Regions from separate parts of the Streptomyces sp. NPDC020884 genome, predicted to be linked through region 3. Evidence: riboswitches for the same ligand, from Rfam matches in the RefSeq annotation. Region 3 holds a riboswitch; each other region holds the start of a gene.

What was found. A riboswitch is a leader RNA that binds a small molecule or an ion and turns the genes downstream of it on or off. The one in region 3 is predicted to bind cyclic di-AMP.
Region 1: another riboswitch for cyclic di-AMP. It lies ahead of ACH4UK_RS32295 (transglycosylase SLT domain-containing protein); the one in region 3 lies ahead of ACH4UK_RS34645 (M23 family metallopeptidase).
Region 2: another riboswitch for cyclic di-AMP. It lies ahead of ACH4UK_RS30555 (C40 family peptidase); the one in region 3 lies ahead of ACH4UK_RS34645 (M23 family metallopeptidase).

Annotation. Positions count from the first base shown of each region.
Region 1 is NZ_JBIRRY010000012.1:116,607-119,872, reverse strand. Features, by position in the region: gene ACH4UK_RS32300 (FAD-dependent oxidoreductase) at 1-1,062, opposite strand, end outside; cyclic di-AMP (ydaO/yuaA leader) riboswitch at 1,514-1,701, shown strand; gene ACH4UK_RS32295 (transglycosylase SLT domain-containing protein) at 1,706-2,560, shown strand; gene ACH4UK_RS32290 (GMC oxidoreductase) at 2,706-3,266, shown strand, end outside.
Region 2 is NZ_JBIRRY010000011.1:158,517-161,782, forward strand. Features, by position in the region: gene ACH4UK_RS30545 (LysR family transcriptional regulator) at 1-851, opposite strand, end outside; gene ACH4UK_RS30550 (LysE family translocator) at 926-1,573, shown strand; gene ACH4UK_RS30555 (C40 family peptidase) at 1,682-2,152, opposite strand; cyclic di-AMP (ydaO/yuaA leader) riboswitch at 2,156-2,318, opposite strand; gene ACH4UK_RS30560 (hypothetical protein) at 2,694-2,999, opposite strand; gene ACH4UK_RS30565 (ATP-dependent Clp protease proteolytic subunit) at 3,037-3,266, opposite strand, start outside.
Region 3 is NZ_JBIRRY010000014.1:96,028-99,293, reverse strand. Features, by position in the region: gene ACH4UK_RS34650 (M16 family metallopeptidase) at 1-1,302, shown strand, start outside; cyclic di-AMP (ydaO/yuaA leader) riboswitch at 1,529-1,695, shown strand; gene ACH4UK_RS34645 (M23 family metallopeptidase) at 1,709-2,524, shown strand; gene ACH4UK_RS34640 (GntR family transcriptional regulator) at 2,704-3,266, shown strand, end outside.

The DNA.
Region 1 (3,266 bases), on a different contig from region 3:
CGAGGCCATGTGCTCGTCACCGGAGATGACGCGGCCCGCCTCGTGCGGGACGGTGCCGGAGGCCACGTCGAAGGGGAGCTTGGGCAGTTCCTCCGAGTAGTAGCCGACGGCCCGGTAGACGCTCTGCACGTCCCAGTCGGTGAACCGGCCGGTGCCCCGGACGTTGCCGGTGCCGTCCAGCTCGGTGCGCTCGGTGCGCAGCGCCACGACCTCGCCGTCGTCGCCGAGGATCTCGACCGGGGACTCGAAGAAGTGCAGGAACAGCTTGTGCGGGCGGTCGCCGACGTCCCGGATCGCCCAGTTCTCCAGGGTCTGCGCGACCATGTTGGCCTGCTTGTTCTCGCGCCGGGTGGCGATGGAGCCCTCGTCGTAGTCGATGTCCTCGGGGTTGACGATGACCTCGATGTTGGGGGAGTGGTCCAGCTCCCGCAGCTCCATCGGGCTGAACTTGGCCTGCGCCGGGCCACGCCGCCCGAACACATGCACCTCCAGCGCCTTGTTCGCCTTGAGGCCCTGGTACACGTTGTCCGGGATCTCGGTGGGCAGCAGCTCGTCCGCCGTCTTGGCCAGGACGCGGGCCACGTCCAGGGCCACGTTCCCCACGCCGAGCACGGCGACCTTCTCCGCGGTGAGCGGCCAGGTGCGCGGGACCTCGGGGTGCCCGTCGTACCAGGAGACGAACTCGGCCGCGCCGTAGGAACCGTCCAGCTGCATGCCGGGGATGTCGAGCGCCCGGTCGGCCTCGGCGCCGGTGGAGAAGATCACCGCGTCGTAGAACGACCGCAGGTCGTCCAGGCCGATGTCATCGGGGTAGCTGACGTTCCCGAAGAGCCGGATCTGGGGCTTGTCCAGCACCTGGTGCAGGGCCTTGACGATGCCCTTGATGCGCGGGTGGTCGGGGGCCACGCCGTAACGGATCAGGCCGAAGGGCGCGGGCATGCGCTCGAAGAGGTCGATGGAGACCCCCGGGTCCTGGCAGACCTCGGATTTGAGCAGCGCGTCCGCAGCGTAGATACCGGCGGGGCCGGCTCCGACAATGGCGACGCGGACGGGGCGTGTCATGGCGTGGTGTTCCTTCGGGGCGGGCGAACGCGGGCAGGTACAGCGTACGTCGGAGGTAAGGGTTGGCTTACTAGTCTCCACCCCACACCGTAAGCGATCGTCCCGCGGGCTCGTCGACCGGCCCTGTCGCGAGTGACCGATTGATCCCTTTCCTTGTGCCGATATGGTCGATTTGGCTCTTTTGGTTCACTCATCCATAAAGGGTCTATTGGGATTGTTGAGGCATTTGCCTAGGCCTGTTTTGGCCATCACCGCGAGGGAGTGGTGAGCGTCACGTCCGAGGGTGCGGACGCAGAAGCGGATCCATCGGTTCCCTTCTGTGCGAAGAAAGTTGACGCCGTGGCGGCACGGCCCGATCCGGGAATTCCGCCATTCGATCTTGCGTGGAAAAGGGAAAGCGGAATGCGGGGGTTGTTCTGTTCCGCGTTTCTCGCCTACGGTCACCGTCAATCCGGATGGAACGCCGAATCCTGCCGCCGTCCGGGAATCCGAAACCCACTCACGTACGGCAGGAGCGGGGGACCCAGGTAAGTCGCCGATCCGTAACCGGAACGGCTTGGGGTGAAGTCGCATCTTCGTGCGGCCAGACATCTCCCGTCTGAACCCGACAGCTCACCTCGCAGGCGCCGGAGAGGAATTCCCCATGCCCGCACAGGGTAAGCACCGCCGTCCCAAGTCCACCTCGCTGAGCCGCGGCCTCGCCGCCATGACCACCGGCGGAGCCGTTCTCGCCCTGCCGGTCATCGGCGCCACCAGCGCCTTCGCGGCCCCTGCGCCCGCCGCCGCGCCGCAGGCCGTGGTGCCCGCCTCGGTGGCCGCATCGGCTGATTCCGCCGTGCGCGCCGCACCCGCCCAGCATTCCGTGGTGGCCGGCGAAACGCTTTCCAAGATCGCCCGCGAGCATTCCGTCAGCGGCGGCTGGAAGAAGCTGTACGAAGGCAACCGGAAGATCGTCGGAGGGAATCCCGACCTTATTCACCCGGGTGTCAAGCTGACCCTCGGAAGCAAGGCCGCCGCCCCGTCGGACGCCAAGGCCGGCAAGGCTGGCAAGGCTGGCAAGGCTTCCCCGTCCGCCGCACGCGGCGCCTCGGCGGACCGCGCCGACCGTTCGGAGCGCGTCGACGCCGCCCCCGTGGCACAGGCCGCTCCGGCCGCCGAGAAGAGCGCCGTCACCTACACGAACGACCTCGACGGCTGGATCAAGGAGTCGCTCGCCGTCATGGCCGAGCAGGGCATCCCCGGCACCTACGAGGGCATCCACCGCAACATCATCCGCGAGTCCTCCGGCAATCCGGCCGCGATCAACAACTGGGACTCCAACGCGGTCAAGGGCACCCCGTCCAAGGGGCTGCTCCAGGTCATCGACCCGACCTTCCAGGCCTACCACGTGCCCGGCACCTCGACCGACAGCTACGACCCGGTCGCCAACATCACGGCCGCGTGCAACTACGCCGCGGACCGGTACGGCTCGATCGACAACGTCTTCGGCGCGTACTGAGCCTTCCCGTACAGGCCTGAGGGGCCCCGGACCACGGTCCGGGGCCCCTCAGGCCTGTACGGGAAGTTACCCCCAAGTTTCTAGTGACTTACCACGCGATCGACAGTAGAACCTGTTGCACTCTGTCGAGAGTGAGGGATGTCACATGAGTGACGCTACCACGCAGGATGGCGAGGCCAAGGGTGTCTCGCGTCGAAGGTTCATCACAGGAACAGGTTCTCTTCTGGGGGCCGCGGCGCTTGCCGGACCCGCCGCGCCGTCATGGGCGAGCGTCCGCACGGCAGCGGCGCCGATCGGCTCCGGCGCCCATGTGCCGGTCCTGGTCATCGGCACCGGATACGGCGGCTCCGTGGCCGCCCTCCGGCTCGCCCAGGCCGGCACGGACGTCCACATGATCGAGATGGGCATGGCCTGGGACACCCCGGGCGCGGACGGCAAGATCTTCGCCAACACCACCAGACCGGACGACCGCTCGTTCTGGCTGCGGACCCGCACCAAGCAGCCGCTGAGCAACTTCCTCGGCTTCCCCATCGACAAGAACGTCAACCGCTACACCGGCATCCTGGACGCGGAGGAGTTCTCCGGCATCACGGTCTACCAGGGCCGCGGCGTCGGCGGCGGGTCCCTGGTCAACGGCGGCATGGCCGTCACCCCGCGCCGGGAGAACTTCGGCGCCATCCTCCCGACGGTGAACGCCGAGGAGATG
Region 2 (3,266 bases), on a different contig from region 3:
GTCGACCGGTCGCCCCGGTGCACGACCGAGATGGTCCGGCGGAACGACGCGGGCTCCAGCCGCCGGACCGACAGCGGGGCGGCCGCCATCGAGGCGACCATCTCCGGCACCACCGCCACCCCGAGCCCCGCACTGACCAGCGCGCACACCAGTGCGTACCCGGGCGACTCGCAGATCACCGCCGGGGTCGCCCCGGCCTCGGCGAGCGCGTTCTCGACCCCGCGCCGGGGCGGATGCGTGGGCGCGCTGCTGATCAGCGGCCGCCCGGCCAGCTCGGTGACCGCGAGCCGCCCGGTGCCCTCGGAGAGCCGGTGGCCCACCGAGGTGACCAGCACCAGTTCCTCGACCAGGAGGGGTTCCACCAGAACGCCCACCGGCGGGGGCCCGGCGGCCGCCGGTTCGTAGGCGTGGGTCAGGGCGAGGTCCACCTCGCCCGCCACCACCGCGGCGACCCCGCCGGGCGGCTCGTACTCGGCGACGGCCAGCTCGACCTCCGGATGGGCCCGCCGGAACGCGCTCAGGACCGGCGGCAGCAGATGGATCCCGGCCGTCGTGAACGTCCCCACCCGCAGCCTGCCGCCCGAGAGCCCGGCCAGCCGCGCCAGCTCGTGCCGGGCCTGGTCCAGTTCGTCCAGGATCCGCCGGGCCCGGCCCGCCAGCAGCTCGCCCGCCGCCGTCAGCCGCGCCCCGCGATGGTGGCGCACCAGCAGCGCCGCCCCGGCCTCCCGCTCCAGTTTGGCCAGCTGCTGGGAGAGCGCGGGCGCGGTGTAGCCCAGGCGGGCGGCGGCCCGGGTGATCGATCCGGCCTCCGCGACCGCCACCAGGGCCGCGAGCCGTGTCGGGTCGTACATGAAAGCGTTCCTTTAGGCAGACCCAGAAGATTGCAAGTACACGCTAAAGGCTCCGCAGGTCCAGGCTGGACCTCATGGACGCACAACTGATCGCCTTCACCGGGGTCGCCGCCGGCATGGTCGCGCTGCCCGGCGCCGACTTCACCGTCGTCGTCCGCAACGCCCTGGCCTCGCGCACCGCCGGGCTGGCCAGCGCGCTCGGCGTCGCCGGAGGGCTGCTGGTGCACACCGCGCTCGCGGTCGCCGGACTCGCCGCGGTGCTGGTGACCATGCCGGTGCTCTTCCGCACCGTCCAGCTGCTCGGCGGCGCGTACGTGCTCTACCTCGGGATCAGCGCGCTGTACGCGATCCGCCGCGGGCCCGCACCGGACCGATCCGGTACGCCCTCCGACGCGCCGGACGGCGAGCCGGGGCAGCGGCCCGGACGCGCCCTGCGCCAGGGGTTCCTGACGAACGCGCTCAACCCGAAGGCCCCGGTCCTCTTCCTCAGCCTGCTGCCCCAGTTCGTGCCCCACGGGCAGCCCCCGCTGCCCCGGACCCTGTTGCTCGCGGCCGTCGTGGTGGTGCTGGCGCTGATCTGGTTCCCGGCCGTCGCCCTGCTCGTGGACCGGCTGGGCCGGTGGTTGCGCCGACCGCGTACCGCCCGCGCCATCGAGGGCGGCAGCGGTGTGGCGCTCACCGGTCTGGGGGTGGCGCTGGTGACCGGCCCGCTGCTGCGCTGAGGACGCCGTCAGCGCGGCAGCGCCGTCACGGGCGGTCCCGGAGGAGGCCGGGCCGCCCGTGAGCAAGAGGTTGGGCCGCCCGCAAGGAAAAAGCGTCCGGTCGGTGGGTCAGCGGACCCTTCCGTACCAGACGCCCTTGGACCAGATTTTCGCCAGTCGCACCACATCCCCCGATTTGGGGGAGTGCCAGATCTTCCCGGCCCCGGCGTAGATGCCCACGTGGTAGACGCTGCGCCCGGAATGGAAGAAGACCAGATCCCCGCGTTTGCGCTGCGACTTCGCGATGTGACGGGTCTTGTTGTACTGCTGCTGTGCCGTGCGGGGAAGCTTCTTCCCGGCCTTCTTGAACGAGTACAGCGTCAGCCCCGAACAGTCGAAGCGACTGGGGCCGGATGCGCCGTACTTGTACGGAGCCCCCTTCTTCGACGCGGCCACCTTCAGGGCCTTCGTCGAGTGGGTGGCGGCCTCGGCGTCGCTCACCAGGCCGGGCGCCAGCATCGTGGACGTCACGGCCAGGGTGAGCACCGAGGCCGTGCCGACCCGGGCGAACAGAGACGGGACATGAACCTGCGCAGACATGCGCAACCCTTCGTCAGCCGCCTGTGAAGGATGACCTGTCGGGTTCGGGCTGGCGAAGTTGCCCGGCCGCGTCGCGGCTTCACCCCGAGGGCTTCCCGGTCTCCCGGTCGGCCCGTTGTGCTCGGGTCCTCCACTCCTGCCGATCCACTTCTGTCGACCAGTCATCCGGGCGGCGGCAGGACTCGGCGTCCGCCCGGACCGCCCCGCCGCGGTGGCGGGGGCTTGTCGTCCCAGGGATCTTGACTCACTCGGTGCCGGATTTCCGAGTTGAAACGATGGTTTGTGAGTCTCCTCACCACTGATCCATTCAGGTGGACAGGTCGGATTCGCGCCCGCCGACGAGCCGGGCGCACACCCTCGTACCAGCGACGAAAGGGCACATTTCGAGTACGGCGCGGGCGTCGAACGCAAGTTGAGCCGTCGCTCGCGCGGGTGATCGCCTACGCCGAACGAGCGAGGGAAACCGGTCGCGGGACCGGGCGTGTCGTGCGCGGGACCGACCGGCCCGCTCCCGTATGGCGCTCCCCGCGCGCCGAGCCGGTCAGTTCACGGGCGGCGGCATCGCGACCCGGCCCGCCCGGCGCTCCCCGTCCAGCACCCGCAGGGCCCGCGCCAGGGTGGCGGCGTGGATCCGCGACTCGCCGCGCTCGTGCATCAGGGCCAGGGCGTCGCGCAGCGCCGCCGCCCGGGAGGCCAGGGCCTGGGCGGCCCGCAGTGCGCTGTAGGTGTCGCTGCCGTGGGCCGGGTTGATCCGGCCCACCTGGTCGAGCACGGCCAGATAGCAGTCGACGAACTCGCCCTCGGCGCGGGTCAGTGCGGGCAGGGGCGGGAAGTCGGGTGGCTCCATCGGCGATTCACCTCGCGTCGTACGGCGGGCGGGACGGTCAGCGGTTCTCCATGACGTGGTCGACCAGCCCGTAGGCGAGGGCGGCCTTCGCGTCGAGGATGGTGTCGCGCTCGATGTCGGCGGTGACCTGCTCCGCGGTCCGGCCCGTGTGCCGGACCAGCATGGCCGCGAACATCTCGCGGGTGCGCATCAGTTCGCGCGCGTGGATCTCCAGGTCGGACGGCTGGCCCCGCATCGGCTCCTCCAGTGCGGGCTGCTGGATGACTA
Region 3 (3,266 bases):
GCCCTGCCCAACGGGCTGACCGTGCTGCGCTGCCACCGCCCCGGCCAGCAGGTCGTCGCCGTGGAGATCTTCCTGGACGCGCCGCTGGAGGCCGAGCCCGAGGGCCTGGACGGCGTGGCCACGATCATGTCGCGGGCGCTCTCCGAGGGCACCGACAAGCACAGCGCCGAGGAGTTCGCCGCCGAGCTGGAGCGCTGCGGCGCCACGCTCGACGCGCACGCCGACCACCCCGGCGTCCGGGTCTCCCTGGAAGTTCCCGCCTCCCGGCTGGCCAAGGCCCTCGGGCTGGTCGCCGAGGCGCTGCGGGCCCCCGCCTTCGACGCGAGCGAGATCGAGCGCCTCGTCGGCAACCGCCTCGACGAGATCCCGCACGAGCACGCCAACCCGTCCCGGCGCGCCGCCAAGCAGCTCTCCAAGGAGCTGTTCCCGGCCACCGCCCGGATGTCCCGCCCGCGCCTGGGCACCGAGGAGACGGTCCGGCGGATCGACGAGGTCGCCGTGCGCGCCTTCTTCGACGCCCATATCCGCCCGTCCACCGCGACGGCCGTGATCGTCGGCGACCTCACCGGCATCGACCTGGACGCGCTGCTGGCGGAGACCCTCGGCGACTGGTCGGGCAACGCCGGTCAGACCCGCCCGGTGCCGCCCATCACCGCGGACGACACCGGCCGCGTGGTCATCGTCGACCGGCCCGGCGCGGTCCAGACCCAGCTGCTGATCGGCCGGATCGGCGCCGACCGGCACGAGAGCGTGTGGCCCGCTCAGGTGCTCGGCACGTACAGCCTGGGCGGCACCCTCACCTCCCGGCTGGACCGGGTGCTGCGCGAGGAGAAGGGCTACACCTACGGCGTGCGCGCCTTCGCCCAGGTGCTGCGCTCCAGCGGCCCCGACTCGGGCGGCGCGGCCATGCTCGCGATCAGCGGATCGGTGGACACGGAGTCCACCGGACCGGCGCTGGAGGACCTCTGGAAGGTCCTGCGGACGCTGGCGGCCGAGGGGCTGACCGACGCCGAGCGCGAGACGGCCGTGCAGAACCTGGTGGGCGTCGCCCCGCTGAAGTTCGAGACCGCCGCCTCCGTCGCGAGCACGCTGGCCGACCAGGTCGAGCAGCACCTCCCCGACGACTACCAGGCCCACCTCTACGCCCGGCTCGCCGACACGGGCACCGTGGAGGCGACCGCCGCCGTGGTCAGCGCCTTCCCGGTGGACCGGCTGGTCACGGTCCTCGTGGGGGACGCGGCACAGATCGAGGAGCCCGTGAAGGCGCTCGGCATCGGAGAGGTGTCGGTCGTCACCGGCTGACGCACCGCCCGCGGCACACCGCCGCGAACAGGACCCCGACGGACGAAAGTTCGTCGGGGTTCTCCATTTTTGTCACTTTGATCCCCTTTGTGCCTCTTTGTTGGAGAGGTTGCCTGTCTGCCCTGTGGGATGCGCGACAAATCGCCTGGTCCGTTTGGTGATGGGAAGTCGCCCCGCCTAGCGTCGGCCCGGCTGTCCGTCACCCGTATGCCGCATCCGCGGCGCCGGGCAGTCATCGCCGAGTCCCCGTCAGGCGCGAGCCTGGGGAGCCGGGGACCCACGCAGTCCCTGGGGTGAATCGGAGGCCCGTGCCGCAGCCCGGCGCGGGAATCCGTAGGAGACCTTCCTGCTCCGAACCCGTCAGCTAACCCGGTAGGCGAGAAGGAAGGAAAGGATCAACCCCTCCATGGCGTTCACCCGTGCCACCGGGAAGCACCGTGCCCCGAGCCGCCTCACGCGCCGGAGCGCGCGGGCCGCCGGCATCGCGGCCCTGGCCACCACCGGAGTCATCGGCTCGCTGGCCTCCCCGGCCATCGCCGCGGACACCGAGGCCGCCCAGGTCGCCGACACCGGCCTCACCCAGGCCGTCGCCCTCGACGCCACCCTCGCCGACCGGATCGGCGCGCAGGCCCACGCCCAGAAGCAGCAGGCCGACGCGATCGCCGAGGCGAAGGCCAAGGCCGCCGCCGAGGCCCGCGCGAAGGCCGCCAAGGCCAAGGCGAAGGCGGAGGCCGAGCGCAAGGCCGAGGCCCGCGCCAAGGAGGTCCGCGAGGAGAAGGCCCGTGCCGCCCGCGCCGCCGAGCGCGCCCGGCTGAACGCCTTCCACCTCCCGGTCTCCGGCTCCCACGTCACCACCGGCTACAACACCGGCGGCGCGCTCTGGTCCTCCGGCAGCCACTCCGGCGTGGACTTCCAGGCCGCCTCCGGCAGCTCCGTCGTCGCGGTCGGCGCCGGTACGGTCGTCGAGGCCGGCTGGGGCGGCGCGTACGGCAACAACATCGTGCTCCGGATGACGGACGGCACCTACACCCAGTACGGCCACCTCTCCTCGATCGGCGTCTCGGTCGGCCAGAGCGTCTCCTCCGGCCAGCAGATCGGCCTCTCCGGCTCCACCGGCAACTCCACCGGCCCGCACCTGCACTTCGAGGCCCGCACCACCCCCGACTACGGCTCCGACATGGACCCCGTCGGCTACCTGCGCTCCCACGGTCTCAGCGTCTGACCCCACCGCGCGATCCACCGCCCGAAGGCCCCGGCTCCCCGCCGGGGCCTTCGGTAATTCCGGCGTGAAGATATCCATGGATTCCGACCTGCCATCGGAAATTCCGGCGGATTGCAATAGAGTCACGGAACAGACGTCGGGCGGCCGCGTTTCGCGGGGATCAAGGCGGAGGTTCGGACATGCGCATTCCCGCGCATTCGGTATGCACGGCAATTCGTGACGACATCGTCTCCGGTGTCTTCGAGCGCGGCAGCCGCCTCACCGAGGAGGTGCTGGCGCGCCGGTACGGGGTCTCCCGCGTCCCGGTCCGCGAGGCGCTGCGCACGCTGGAGTCCGAGGGCTTCGTGGTCACCCGCAGGCACGCCGGCGCCTGTGTCGCCGAGCCCACCGAGCAGGAGGCGGCCGACCTTCTGGAGGTGCGGATGCTCCTGGAGCCGCTGGGCGCCGCACGTGCCGCCCAGCGGCGCACGGAGGCCCATCTCAAGGTGCTCCGGGGCCTGGTCAGGCTGGGTCAGGAGCGGGCCCGCCGGGGCGAGGGCGAGGATCTGCGCTCCTTGGGCGGCTGGTTCCACGAGACCCTCGCCCAGGCCTCCGGCAGCCCCGGACTCATCGCGCTGCTCACCCAGCTCCGGCACAAGATCGCCTGGATGTACGCGGTCGAGCAGCCGGCCCGCCCGGTCGACTCCTGGGCCGAGCGCGGGGCGATCGTGGACGCCGTGGCGCGCGGCGACGCCGAGCGGGC